3 regions of the Mesorhizobium sp. M0045 genome follow, and region 3 is predicted to be linked to each of the others. Evidence: riboswitches for the same ligand, from Rfam matches in the RefSeq annotation. Region 3 holds a riboswitch; each other region holds the start of a gene.
The links. A riboswitch is a leader RNA that binds a small molecule or an ion and turns the genes downstream of it on or off. The one in region 3 is predicted to bind cobalamin.
Positions count from the first base shown of each region.

Region 1: it holds a riboswitch for cobalamin, as region 3 does, so the genes downstream of both, NKJ72_RS13765 (CbtB domain-containing protein) here and metE (5-methyltetrahydropteroyltriglutamate--homocysteine S-methyltransferase) in region 3, are expected to answer to the same signal.
Region 2: it holds a riboswitch for cobalamin, as region 3 does, so the genes downstream of both, NKJ72_RS13590 (DUF1636 family protein) here and metE (5-methyltetrahydropteroyltriglutamate--homocysteine S-methyltransferase) in region 3, are expected to answer to the same signal.

Region 1 is NZ_JAMYUY010000007.1:66,717-70,911, forward strand. Features, by position in the region: gene NKJ72_RS13755 (heparan-alpha-glucosaminide N-acetyltransferase) at 1-813, opposite strand, end outside; gene NKJ72_RS13760 (MFS transporter) at 1,061-2,260, shown strand; cobalamin riboswitch at 2,449-2,646, shown strand; gene NKJ72_RS13765 (CbtB domain-containing protein) at 2,683-2,862, shown strand; gene NKJ72_RS13770 (CbtA family protein) at 2,878-3,660, shown strand; gene cobU (bifunctional adenosylcobinamide kinase/adenosylcobinamide-phosphate guanylyltransferase) at 3,653-4,174, shown strand; gene cobO (cob(I)yrinic acid a,c-diamide adenosyltransferase) at 4,176-4,195, shown strand, end outside.
Region 2 is NZ_JAMYUY010000007.1:32,176-36,370, forward strand. Features, by position in the region: gene cobN (cobaltochelatase subunit CobN) at 1-164, opposite strand, end outside; gene cobW (cobalamin biosynthesis protein CobW) at 183-1,223, opposite strand; gene NKJ72_RS13590 (DUF1636 family protein) at 1,220-1,654, opposite strand; cobalamin riboswitch at 1,693-1,896, opposite strand; gene NKJ72_RS13595 (winged helix-turn-helix domain-containing protein) at 1,926-3,125, opposite strand; gene NKJ72_RS13600 (NADH-quinone oxidoreductase subunit A) at 3,462-3,827, shown strand; gene NKJ72_RS13605 (NuoB/complex I 20 kDa subunit family protein) at 3,818-4,195, shown strand, end outside.
Region 3 is NZ_JAMYUY010000030.1:16,971-21,165, reverse strand. Features, by position in the region: gene metE (5-methyltetrahydropteroyltriglutamate--homocysteine S-methyltransferase) at 1-1,647, opposite strand, end outside; cobalamin riboswitch at 1,743-1,943, opposite strand; gene NKJ72_RS28700 (hypothetical protein) at 2,620-2,751, shown strand; gene NKJ72_RS28695 (helix-turn-helix transcriptional regulator) at 3,069-3,902, opposite strand; gene NKJ72_RS28690 (MFS transporter) at 3,987-4,195, opposite strand, start outside.

The sequences.
Region 1 (4,195 bases), on a different contig from region 3:
GCAGGATATCTGGCAGGATTTCAGAAAACTCACCTCCCTGGTTTCGGCCTGCGCCGGCATGAATTGCGAAAACAGCCAGACCGAGCCGATCAGCACCGGCTGATGGATCAAATAGAAGGCAAGGCTGTGCCGGCCGATGAAGACCAGCGGGTTTGCCCAGCGGCCGGGCGCCAAGGCCGACAGCCGCGTCAGTGCGCCAGAGGTGGCGGCGCGCTTGGTAACCGCGATGCCGGCAAGCACGGCGCCGAACCAGGGCAGCAGCGGAACGTAGTCATTGGAGCGCGGGTTGGTCGCCGACAGGCCGACCCACCACAAAGCCGGATGATCGAAAAGCTCGGATCGCAAGTAGAAAGGCGCGGCGATAACGAGGGCCGCCACGGCAAGCGTCAGCAGCGCCGGCAGCCGCAGGAACGCCAGGCCGAGCAAGCTGGCGAGCGCGATCTCGTGCAATATGCCGAAGAAGATGAAGCCGTCGGGCGTGGCGATGCGGGTGACCAGCGATATTGCGAGCGCTGCCCCGGCAACCATGGCGAAGCGCTTCCAGAAGCCGGTCCAGCGGATTTTTTTGCCATGGGCGAGATAGAGGCTGATGCCGACCAGGAACAGGAAGCTCGAGGCGATGCAGCGCGCGTAGATTTTCCACCAGCCGAAGGCGGTGAGGCCGGGATCGGTGTAGCCGAAGAATTCGAGGTCCCAGGTGAAATGATAGCTCGCCATGGCAAGCAATGCGATGCCGCGTGCAATGTCGATAGCGGCGATGCGCTTCGACTTCGGTTGATCCTGAACGGCTGCGCTCGGCGTGTCGATGCTCATTGGTCTCGCTGTCTTGGTTCCAGCCCCGGCAAGACGACTATCACGGTTGCCACCGTCAAAAGAAGCAGGGCCTTGCGTCGCGTTGGTGACGGTCGGCATCAGGGCTGCTTTAGGCCAGAGCCGGAAAGCCTTTGGCCGGCTTCGCTTTTTGCCGTGAAGGCGTCGGTTTCCTGTTACCCGGCCAGGAATCGCCGCGGCAGATTTGTGCTCCAACCCTGCTTCGGGCGATTCGGCTTCGGGGAACACAATGGCTACCCATGTGCGCCATCCGATCTGGCTTGCGGCCTTGCGGCCGGCGGATGCCCGCACCTTCGCCTCGCTCTATGCGGTCGAATCCTTCGCGCGCGCCACCGTGTCCAGCGTCATCCCGATCCAGGCCTATGAGATACTGCACAACGAGCAGATCGTTTCGATCCTCTACACGATCGTGGCGATGCTCGGCCTGTCGGCGACGCTGTTCATGCCGATGCTGATCGCCCGCTTTGCCCGGCGCTGGGTCTATACCGCCGGCGCCTGCCTGCTGGCCGTCGGCTCGCTGTTCTTCGTCACCCATACGCTGGTCGGCCAGGTGGTGGGCATGCTCTGCCGCGTCGTCGGCGCCGGGGCGCTGGCGATCACGCTCAACCTCTACATCATGGACCATATCCGCAAGACCGATTTCATGCAGGCCGAGTCGCTGCGCATGGCGTGGTCGATGCTTGCCTGGACCGCCGGGCCGACCCTCGGAATTTACCTCTACACGCGTTTCGGCATCTATGCCGCGCATGGCGCGGTGGCCGTCTTCGCCATGGCTTTGCTGGCGCTGTTCTGGACTTACCGGCTTGGCGATAACCCGTCGATCCGCCCCGGCAAGACGCGGCCGGTCAATCCGCTGGCCAATATCGGCCGCTTCGTCGCGCAGCCAAGGCTGAGGCTGGCCTGGCTGATCGCCTTCGGCCGCTCCTGCTTCTGGACGACGTTCTTCGTCTACGGGCCGCTGTTCATGGTGATCACCGGCGAGGGCAAGCTCGCCGGCGGCCTCTTGGTTTCGGCCGGCAATGCGCTTTTGTTCATGGCAATCTTCTGGGGCAGGGCAGGAAAGCGTTTCGGCGGCCGGCGCACCATGACGTTCGCCTATTTCGCGATGTCGGCAACGCTGCTGGTGGCCGGCGCCGTCGGCGAGGCCGCACCGCTCATCACCGGCGCCTTGCTGCTTTGCGGTGCCTTCTTCACCATCGCGCTGGATGCGCTGGGCTCGACCGCCTTCATGCGCTCGGTGCGCTCGTATGAGCGGGCACAGATGGCGGCGGTCTACCGCACCTATCTCGACTTTTCCGAGCTGACGCCGCCTCTGGTCTATTCCGTGGTGCTGGCGTTCTTCGGCCTGGGCGCGGTTTTCGCGACACTCGGCCTGCTGGCGGCGATCTGCGGCTTCGTCACCTGGCGCTATCTGCCCAAATCGCTTTGATGTTCGAGCGCCACATGGCGCTCGCGCACCCAATTGTGGAAGCGGTGCAGTGCCGCATCGAACGCAGGCCGTTCTGTTTGACCGCGCAGATCGCGACGTCTGCGGCGCCAGTTCTCCGGTTTGGCGAGGCGGCGCATTCGCTACACGATCCGGCGGAATTTGGTTTGCCGGGCGCGGCGATTCTGCCTATAGTCGCTGATGTCGTCGGTTCCGTTTGGAACCAAGAGGGAATGCGGTGCGGGCGAAATTGTTTGCCCAATGCCGTGGCTGCCCCCGCAACTGTGTGCGGTAGTCCTCTCCATATGCCACTGAAGGTTCGCCTTCGGGAAGGTGGGGAAGGGTGCTGATCCGCGAGCCAGGAGACCTGCCGGCGACAGGAAACTGACTTCTATGCCCTCGGGTGGAGGGCGAAAGGACAAGACATGAATACCGCTTCCGTTTCGCTCGGCGCTTCCGCCTCCTCGCAGTCGCGTCTCATGCAGCTGGCGCTTGCTGCATTCCTCGGCATTTTCGTCATGGGCTTTGTCGGCTTTTCGCATATCGATGCGGTCCACAATGCCGCGCACGACTATCGCCACTCGATGGGCTTTCCCTGCCACTGACAAGGGGCTGACATCATGACACTGTTTCGCAACGTCGTGTTCATCGCGGCGATCGCAGGGCTTGTGGCCGGCGTCGTTCTCGCCTGCATGCAGGCCTACGCCACGGTGCCGCTCATCCTGAAAGCGGAAGTCTACGAACAGGCCGGCGGCGGCCATGACCATGCCGCGGCACCTGCGACACCGGCCGAAAACGCAGCGGGCACGATGGCTATGAGCAGCGCCGCGCCGGCACCGGCTGAAGCAATGGCTCCGGCTGAAGACGAAGGCTGGGCGCCGGCCGACGGCTTCGAGCGCTTTGGCTTCAGCGTCGTTGCCAATATCGTCACCGGCATTGGCTTCGCACTGGTCCTGGTCGCGGTTTCGGAGTTCGCCGGCGGCATCGGCAATTGGCGCCAGGGCCTGTTCTGGGGGCTGGCCGGCTTTGCCGTGTTCACGCTGGCGCCCGGCCTCGGCCTGCCGCCGGAACTGCCGGCGATGCCGGCGGCCGACCTTGTCCAACGCCAGATCTGGTGGTGGGCAACAGTGTTGGCGACAGCGGCCGGTCTCGGCCTTATCGCCTTCCGCAGATCGCTGCCGCTGGCGATCCTTGCCGTGGCGTTGATCGTTGCGCCGCATATTGTCGGCGCGCCGCAGCCCGACAGTTTCGAGACGGCGATCCCGGAAGGGCTGCATCATCAGTTCGTGGTGGCGGTGACGCTGACCAATCTGGTGTTCTGGCTGGTGCTCGGTATGGTCGTCGGGCTGGTGCGCGGACGCTTCACCGGCGCGGCAACCAGCCTGCGCGACAGCTTTGCCTGACCGCGCTGCCGGGGCGCTGACCCTGGTCATCGGCGGTGCGCGCTCCGGCAAGAGCGCGCATGCCGAGAGGCTGGTGAGCGCCTGTCCGGCGCCGTGGAGCTATGTCGCCACGGCGCAAGCCTATGACGAGGAGATGCGTCAGCGCATCGCGCTGCACCGCTCGCGGCGAGGCGATGGCTGGACGACCATCGAGGCGCCGCTCGACCTTACCGGCGCGATCAAGGCACTGCCCGACGGCCAGCCGGTGCTGATCGACTGCCTGACGCTGTGGCTGACCAACCATATGCTGGCGGACCATGATGTCGAGGCCGAATGCCGAAGGCTGGCCGATGTGCTGTCGCGGCCGCGCGGCCCGTGGTTCGTGGTGTCCAACGAAGTCGGCCAGGGCATCGTGCCGGACAATGCGCTGGCAAGACGGTTTCGCGATGCCGCCGGCCGGCTGAACCAGGACGTCGCGGCGGTCGCCGGCACCGTGCTTTTGATGGTGGCGGGGCTGCCGCTCAAGGTGAAATGACATGGCTGATACTATCGATCC
Region 2 (4,195 bases), on a different contig from region 3:
CGCATCGAGGGCAGGCGGTCCGCATCCGCCTTCCACGCCGCCGCCAGCCCGGCCAGGTCGCTGTCGGTGAAGGACAGGGCCACGACATCCGCAGGCGTTTGCCTGAGATCGACAGGCTCGGCGAGATCGTCGAGCGAGGCGGATGTGGTGGTGAGGATGTGCATCGCGGCTCGTACCTGGGGTCAGCCGGCGAGGATACGCTCTATCGCCGGGCGGTTCAGCCCTTTCAGACCGATGACGACGAGGCGCGAACGGCGGTCGTCGTCAGCCGTCCAGGCGCGATCGTAATAATGGTTGACGCGGGGACCGACAGCCTGCAGCAGGAGCCGCATCGGCTTGCCGCCAACCTCGACGAAGCCCTTGACGCGCAACACGTTTTCTTCCGCCGCCGCCGTGGCGACGCGTTGTGCGAGCTCGTCCGGGTTGGAGACGGACGCGATGTCGATGACGAACGAGTCAAAATCGTCATGCTCGTGGTCGAGCTCGTCGTCGTGATGGGTCTTGCGGTTCTCGATGTCGTCCTCGACGGCGAGGCCGAGGCCGAGCAGCACCGACGGATCGACCTTGCCTTGCGAAGTCGGCACGATCTTCACCGCCCGCGCAACATGCTTGCCGATGACGGCATTGGCACGGGCCGAGCCGGCTGCGTCCATCAGGTCGCTCTTCGACAGGATGATCAGGTCGGCGCAAGCGAGCTGGTCTTCGAATACTTCCTCGACCGGATCGTCGTGTTCGAGCGTCTCGTCCTGCGCGCGCTGCGCCTGCAGGGCGTCCATGTCGTTGGCGACGCGGCCATCCGCCAGCGCCGGTCCGTCGACGACGGCGATGACGCCGTCGACGGTCACCCGGCTCTTGACCGACGGCCACTGGAAGGCCTGGACCAGCGGCTTGGGCAGGGCCAGCCCGGATGTCTCGATCAGGATATGGTCGACCCTCGGCATCAGCGACAGGATTTGGTCGAGCGCCGGGACGAAATCGTCGGCGACAGTGCAGCAGATGCAGCCATTGGCCAGCTCGACGATGTTTTCCTCGGGGCAGGTGTCGATGCCGCAGCCCTTCAGGATCTCGCCGTCGATGCCGATGTCGCCGAACTCGTTGACGATGATGGCCAGCCGCTTGCCTTTGGCGTTTTCGAGCAAATGGCGGATCAATGTCGTCTTGCCGGCGCCGAGAAATCCGGTAACGACGGTGCAGGGGACGCGCGAAAGGGAGGCAGCGGTCATATCAAGTCCTTCAAAAGGTCGAGGGGAGGGATGCGGGCAACCAGACCGCGCTTCAGACAATCGGGACGGCCGCGCCACGGAATGAGCCCATCCGTCGAGGTGGCGAACAGCTTTGCACCGGTCACGAGATCGGCGCCGCTGGTCGTGGTCAGGTCGCCGAAGACGTAACTCCAGCAGCCGTCGCGCAGCATGGCGGCGCTGAGCCGGCGCTTGCAATTGCCGAGGCATTCGACGGTGCGGATTTTGATGTTTTCGCCGGAAGCGGCGCGGCGCGTGTCCTCGGCGAGCAGTTCGCCGGCGCGGGGATGAGCGTCCGAACCGGTCTCGTCACGGCAGGAAGAGCAGACGATGACGGTAACGCCGGCCAGGGAATCGTCAGGGCCGGACAATAAATCCGCTGTCTCAGCCGAAAAACTGCTGTCGCGTTCCAAATCAGGCTCCTTGCCCGGAAAACCCGCCAGGCGATCGGATTCTTATGTCCTAGACGGCAGGTCTCCTGGCTCGCGGGTCATCGCCTTGGTGCCGCCTTCCCGGGAATATCCCAGTGGTTTTCGGCCTTGGCTCGTCGCTTACAGTTGCGGGGACAGCCGCGGATTTGAAATCGAGATTTCGCACCGCATTCCCTCTTGGCCCCTGCCGTTGCGGGCAGGGGACCGTCTGGAACAGATTTAGGCTTGTGGAGGCAGTCGTGTCAACGCACGTCTACGACGCGGCAATGTCGGCCAGCGCCGGCCCAAGATCACCGGCAGCTGTCACCTCGATGCGCTCAAGCCCGAGCCAGCCCTGCATCTGCTTCAATTCCTCGAAGAGTTCGGCAGCGGTTTGTGGCGGGGCGCCGGGCTCCGCATAGGCGGCATGGACGCGCAATACGCCGGCCGGACGGTCGGCCCTGAGGTCGACCCGCCCGACGATGCTGTCGCCGAGCAGGAACGGCAGCACGTAATAGCCATACCGGCGCTTTTCGGCCGGCGTGTAGATCTCGATGCGGTAGTGGAAGTCGAACAGCCGCTCGGTGCGCGACCGCTCGAAGACGACGGGATCGAACGGCGCAAGCAGGGCGCGCGCCTCGGTCCGGCGCGGCAAACGGGCGTTCTTGTGGAGATAGGCTGTTTTGCTCCAGCCGTCGACGCTCACCGGCAACAGCTCGCCAGCCTCGACCAGCTCCTCGATGCGGCCCTTGATATCGGCGGGCGAGAGGCGGAAATAGTCGCGCAGGTCGCCTGCCGTGGCGACGCCATGGGCGCGGGCGGAGATACGCAGCAATTCGCGGTGCGCATCCTCGGGGCAAGGAACCGGCAGAGCGAGTACCGCCGGCGGCAGTACGCGCTCCGGCAGATCGTAGAACCGCTCGAAGCCGCGGCGATGCGCTGTGGTGATGCGGCCGGCCCAGAACAGCCATTCGAAGGCGTGCTTGGCATGGCTCCAGCCCCACCAGCCACCATTGCCCTTTTGGCCTTCGAGGGCTGAAGCGGCGATCGGGCCGTGATCGACGACCTGGCGATAGATCTCCTCGATATAGGCGGCGTGCTCGCGGCCCCATTTGGCCAGTCCGCTGTACATTTCCTCGCCGCGCTCGGCCCGCTGCATGCGCCAGCGCATCAGCGGATAGGTCTCGACCGGCAGGAAGGAGGCTTCGTGCGCCCAATATTCAAAGACCATCCGCTTGCGCGTTATGGCGGCGTCGTCGAGCAGCGCCAGCTTGTAGGGGCCAAGCCGCGAATAGAGCGGCATGTAGTGGGCGCGCACCACGGCGCTGACGGAATCGATCTGCAGCAGGCCGGTACGGGCAAGCACGCGGGCCAGATGTCGGCGGTCGGGTGTACCGGCGGGTCGGGGGTCATTGAATCCCTGTGCCGCCAGCGCGATGCGGCGGGCCATGCGAAGCGAGATTTTTTCCTTCATCAATGCGGGTATCCTGATGATGCCGGACAGAGCAGAGAATCTGCGATTCCGCGCCATGCTAGCAGGGTTTTGTCGGTATCCATGTCAGGAGAGAAAAGTGGAGTGAAAAGTGAAAGAAATCAAACAGGAGCGGATCTGACCAGTTTTCCCGGATATGCCGCCCAGTACCGCGATTTGAACAAGGTTTGACTTGCTTCGCCGAAAGCGCTGCGCTAACCCTCGCCGCGTTGCAGCATAGAGCCCCCTTAAAACGGTTCAGTGGTTAAACTGTCACGCTTCCGCAAGTGGGTCCGGTGCTGTAATCAGAGTGGATTGGCCGCCAACGGAAACTGCAGCATGAACGCACTTTTAGGTTCGTACCTGCCCATCGTCCTGTTCATCGGCGTGGCGCTGGTGGTCGGGCTGGCGCTGCTTGCCGCACCCTTCCTGGTGGCCTACCGCAACCCCGATCCGGAAAAGCTTTCGGCCTATGAATGCGGCTTCAACTCGTTCGACGATGCGCGCATGAAGTTCGACATCCGCTTCTACCTGGTGTCGATCCTGTTCATCATCTTCGATCTGGAGGTGGCCTTCCTGTTTCCTTGGGCGGTGTCGTTCAGCCAGATCGGCATGCTCGGTTTTTGGTCGATGATGGTGTTTTTGGCGGTGCTGACCATCGGCTTTGCCTATGAATGGAAAAAAGGAGCGCTGGAATGGGATTGAACGACAGTTCCGGCACGCTCGTCGCGCCGAAGCCCAAGGGCCTCATCGACCCCAACACCGGCAGGCCGGTGGGGGAGGATGATCCGTTCTTCCTGGAGATCAACAACGAGCTCGCCGACAAGGGCTTTCTCGTCACCTCGACCGAGGCGCTGATCACCTGGGCGCGCAGCGGCTCGCTGATGTTCATGACCTTCGGTCTCGCCTGCTGCGCGGTCGAGATGATCCATACCTCGATGCCGCGCTATGACTCGGAAAGGTTCGGTGTTGCGCCGCGCGCGTCTCCGCGTCAGTCCGACATCATGATCGTTGCCGGCACGCTGACCAACAAGATGGCGCCGGCGCTGCGCAAGGTCTACGATCAGATGCCG
Region 3 (4,195 bases):
GATGATGGGGGGGCGCACGTAACGCGACCCACAGCTCTGCACCCAGGCATGCTGGGTGAAGGCGAAGCCGGACAGCTGCTCGCCGAAATGCTGTACCATGTCGTTTCGTTCGAACTCACCGTGCACCAGCACGTCCAGCCCGATCTCTTCCTGCCAGCGAATTGCAGCCTCGATCTCCTTCTTCAGGAAGGTCTCGTAGTCGACATAGCTCAGCTGGCCCTTCGCATGAGCGGCCCGCGCCCTGCGTACCTGCGGCGTCTGCGGGAAGGACCCGATGGTCGTCGTCGGGAACGGCGGCAGCCCGAGCGTGCCGGCCTGGACTCTGGAGCGCTCGGCAAAAGCGCTCTCTCGTCGCTTCATGCTGTCGTCAATGCTGGCGATCCGCCCCTCAACAAGCGGGTCATGGATCTTCGTGGACGTTACGCGAGTGGCGGCAGCCTCGGCAGACGCTTTCAACGCGCCTGCCACCGCATCCCTGCCTTGGGACAGGGCCCGGGCCAGCAACACCAACTCGTCGGTCTTCTGGGCCGCGAAGGCGAGCCACGACCTGATGTCCGCGTCGAGTTCCGTCTCCATGCGGAGGTCGATCGGCACATGCAGCATCGAGCAAGAAGGCGCGATCTCGACGCGGTCCAAGGGCCAGCCGGCGACGATCGGTTTGATGCGGTCGAGAATGGCGGGCAGGTTCGCACGCCAGACGTTGCGGCCATCGATCAAGCCAAGCGAGAGCACCAGATCCTTCGGTGCGAGCCGACCCACCGTTTCCAGCTGCTCGGGAGCGCGCACGAGATCAATATGCAGCCCGGCCAGGGGCAGAGAAACCGCGGTTTCGAGATTGTCTCCCAGCGGCCCGAAATAGGTAGCCAGCATCATTTTCAACTCGGGCGCGGCTTTTGACAGCTGGCCATAGGCGAATTCGAACGCAGCTCGTTCGTTCGGGTTCAGATCGAGGACAAGCGCTGGCTCATCGATCTGCACCCAGTCGGCTCCCGACAGCTTCAGCCTCTGCAGGAGTTGCTCGTAGACGGGCAGCAGCCTCGGCAGGAGCGCGATGGGATCGAATCCTTCGGCAGGCGATTTCGCCAGCTTGAGGAAGGTGATCGGTCCAAGGATGACTGGGCGTGTGTGAACGCCGAGAGCTTTAGCCTCGATGAAGTAATCGACCGGTTTCGTCGACGAGAGGGCGAACGTCTGATCATCGTTGAGTTCCGGCACAATGTAGTGATAGTTGGTGTCAAACCACTTGGTCATTTCCATCGCGGTTACATCAGACCGATGAGCCGCCTGCTGGTGACCAGCGTGTCGACAATCCTCCGTCTGACCCTGGTTGCCGCGCGCCATTGCGAAGTAGATGTCAAGTGGAACCTCGCCGCTATTCCAGCCGTAACGGGATGGAACGGCGCCGACCATGGCTGCGGTGTCGAGCACATGGTCGTAGAGCGAGAAGTCGTTCGACGGGATTTTCGACACGCCGCGATCGTGCTGCTCCTCCCAGCCAGCGGCACGGAGCGCCTTCGCGGTCGTGAGAAGGTCGGCAGCGGACGATTTTCCGGACCAGTAGCTTTCAAGCGCGAATTTCAGTTCTCGCCGACGACCGAAGCGGGGCACGCCGAGCGTTGCTACAGGAATTTGCTGAGAGATAGTCATGCCAGACCCCGATGGTTGGGGCGTCGGTGACAAGGAAGGCGCTAGCAGGCCGGCACGAACGCCAGGCTGCAGCGGCCACCGAGACACCCCGCCCGTGGACGTAATTCGCCGTGGCAGGTCTCCTGGCTCGCGGGGTCATAGCCTCTACCCGTCTTCCCAAGGCTATTCGCCTCAGTGACATGAGTGGGGTTGGCTCGCCGCTAACAGTTGCGGGGGCAGCGCCGGCATCGCACCGGCTTCCCTCTTAGCTCCGCTGCGGCAGCGCCGTACGGAGAACCACGACGCGGGAGACAATTACAGCAGTTCGCTTCTTTGTCAACGCCGCATAAAGAAATGTTTATGTCGTTATGTTAAATTTCCGTTGGCATGTTCCAAAGGTCGCCTCGAAAGCGAAAACTGTGGAGCCTTGAGCGGCCGGTAAATCAAAGCAATGACGCACGGCGCCCTTGTCCAGGAGGATAGGAGTTCGTCGGCTGCCGGCAGCAAACATACCGGCAAGCGCCGTGGTGCTGCTTAGCGCATCATGCGAACCACCTCGGCGTCGAACTTCGGCTCCGAGGTTCCGACCGCTTCGTTGGTGATCTGCTCGCGACCATATTCGGCTCAATGGCGAGGCTGTTGCCCATGTGGAAGCTGTTGGCCGTGATGCCCTCGGTGATATGACACAACGATTTCGGGGGGAGCACACCGAGGCCAGGCGCAGCGGCGTGTTGCGAAGTGATCGAGGCCAATGTCTCGAACTGCTTGTTCGCAGCCCACCGGCTCAAGGTAACCCGGCTCAAACCACCGGGCCAGCTCAAGTCCTGTCCAAATGAGGCCTGAGCGGCAAATCATCGTGCACGCGCACGGTCTGGCGTTCAATCTTGTGATGCGTCTTGGGCGGACAATCGCCACGGTGCAGCGCGCAGAAGCGGTCCCCAATTGGGAAGCCGAGGGCGGTGAGGCAAGCCAGCGCCACAGGCGGAAGGGGACTTGGACCTGTTTGCCCTGCTGGACCACAAGTTCGCGACACAGGGCCTCAAGGAGAAGACCAAGAGTGATTATGCGCGGGACCTCGCCAAATTCATCAAAAGCAGCGGGCAGTCAAAGTTCGGCGCCGATTGACATGGAGATAGCCATCGCAGCGGACCGCCCAGGCGGACCGCAAGCCGGAATACAACCGGGTGCAGGCGGCCAAGCTCGTCCACAAGATGGCGTCGGGCACACACCGGCGATGGGAAAGCGGACCGTGGAGTGCAGGAACTTCACGCCTATCCACGCTCCCGTGGACGTGTCCTGCGGCACATCGGCAGCGATATTGAGGAGGCACTTGAGCTTCTGGTCGAGCACTCTTACCTGCCACTGCCTACGCTTAACGTCATCTCGTACTGAAAACGCACCACGCAAGGTCGAGATGTAACATGCGCCCTTCGTGGATGGTTCTAAGCTTCCTCGGGCGCGGTCAATCTGTGATAACGGTCGCTTGGAACCTCCATCACCGCGACGCGATCAAGGTTGGCGTATCGCGCTCGGTAGTAACCTTCTTCCTCCACTTCGGCGAAACTACACTGGGGAACGTCAAAGGTCGCAGCTTCCAATCCGAAGAAAGTCGTAGCGGTTTCTTCATCCAAGAAGTTCCACTCATCTTCTCCGTCGTCATATGTGACGCGAACATAGGAGGCCATGCGCACGGCTTCCTGATCACCCATCTCTGCGATGATGGCATCGCATTCTTTCTTCAGCTTTCCTGAAACCTCACCCTTATCCCAGTCATCCAAAGCCCGATAGATTTCTGGATGATAATACTCTGGCATCTCCTCTACATCGTTACCGATAAGCTCAATGGTGCGGACATATTGCGGATTTATCAAGAGTATTTTGTTGTCAAGGCTCCAACAATACAGCCATGGCCTGCTTGTGTTATTTCTACGCAGATTATGAAGTTCCTTCAACTGACGTAAAATCGATTCACGCGCCTTTTCATCGATAGGATATTGGCGGCTGCCAACAGTCGTCTTGATTCTGAGCGTGCCGTATCGCGTTTCGGCATCGGCAATTGCAAACGGGCTCGTGCGCCACTCCTCGACATCAATCTTCCAGCCCAGCAGCTCCTCGACTGTGCATTTCAACGTGAGACAAAGGTCCTTGATCTGCTCGACGTTCAACTGCGTTTTGCCTGTTTCCCAACGGGCCACAGTCTGTTGCGTCGTTGCCATCTGCTCTGCCAAATCTTTTTGAGTCATGCCCAGTCGAACCCTAAGTTCTTTCATGTTCATAACTCACCTCGCGTGTGCAATACACGCATTGTGGATGAATTAATCTAACACGTCAAGCGTGTTCAAAAATCGCAGCATGTGTTTTTAGGGCGTCTTCGAGGGCTCCGGCAGCCGTTCGTGACCACTTGCGCAAGACACAGGGCTGGTACACAGCACGAATGGGCGATCAAAAATTACTGCTGCGATGCTCGTCATCAGCCAAGCTGCCGCCGCACCTTCCACTAGGGTGCCAAGGTTCGAAATGAGTGCAGCCGACCATAGCGAACGGAAGGTCTTGTGCTCAAAAGGAACGA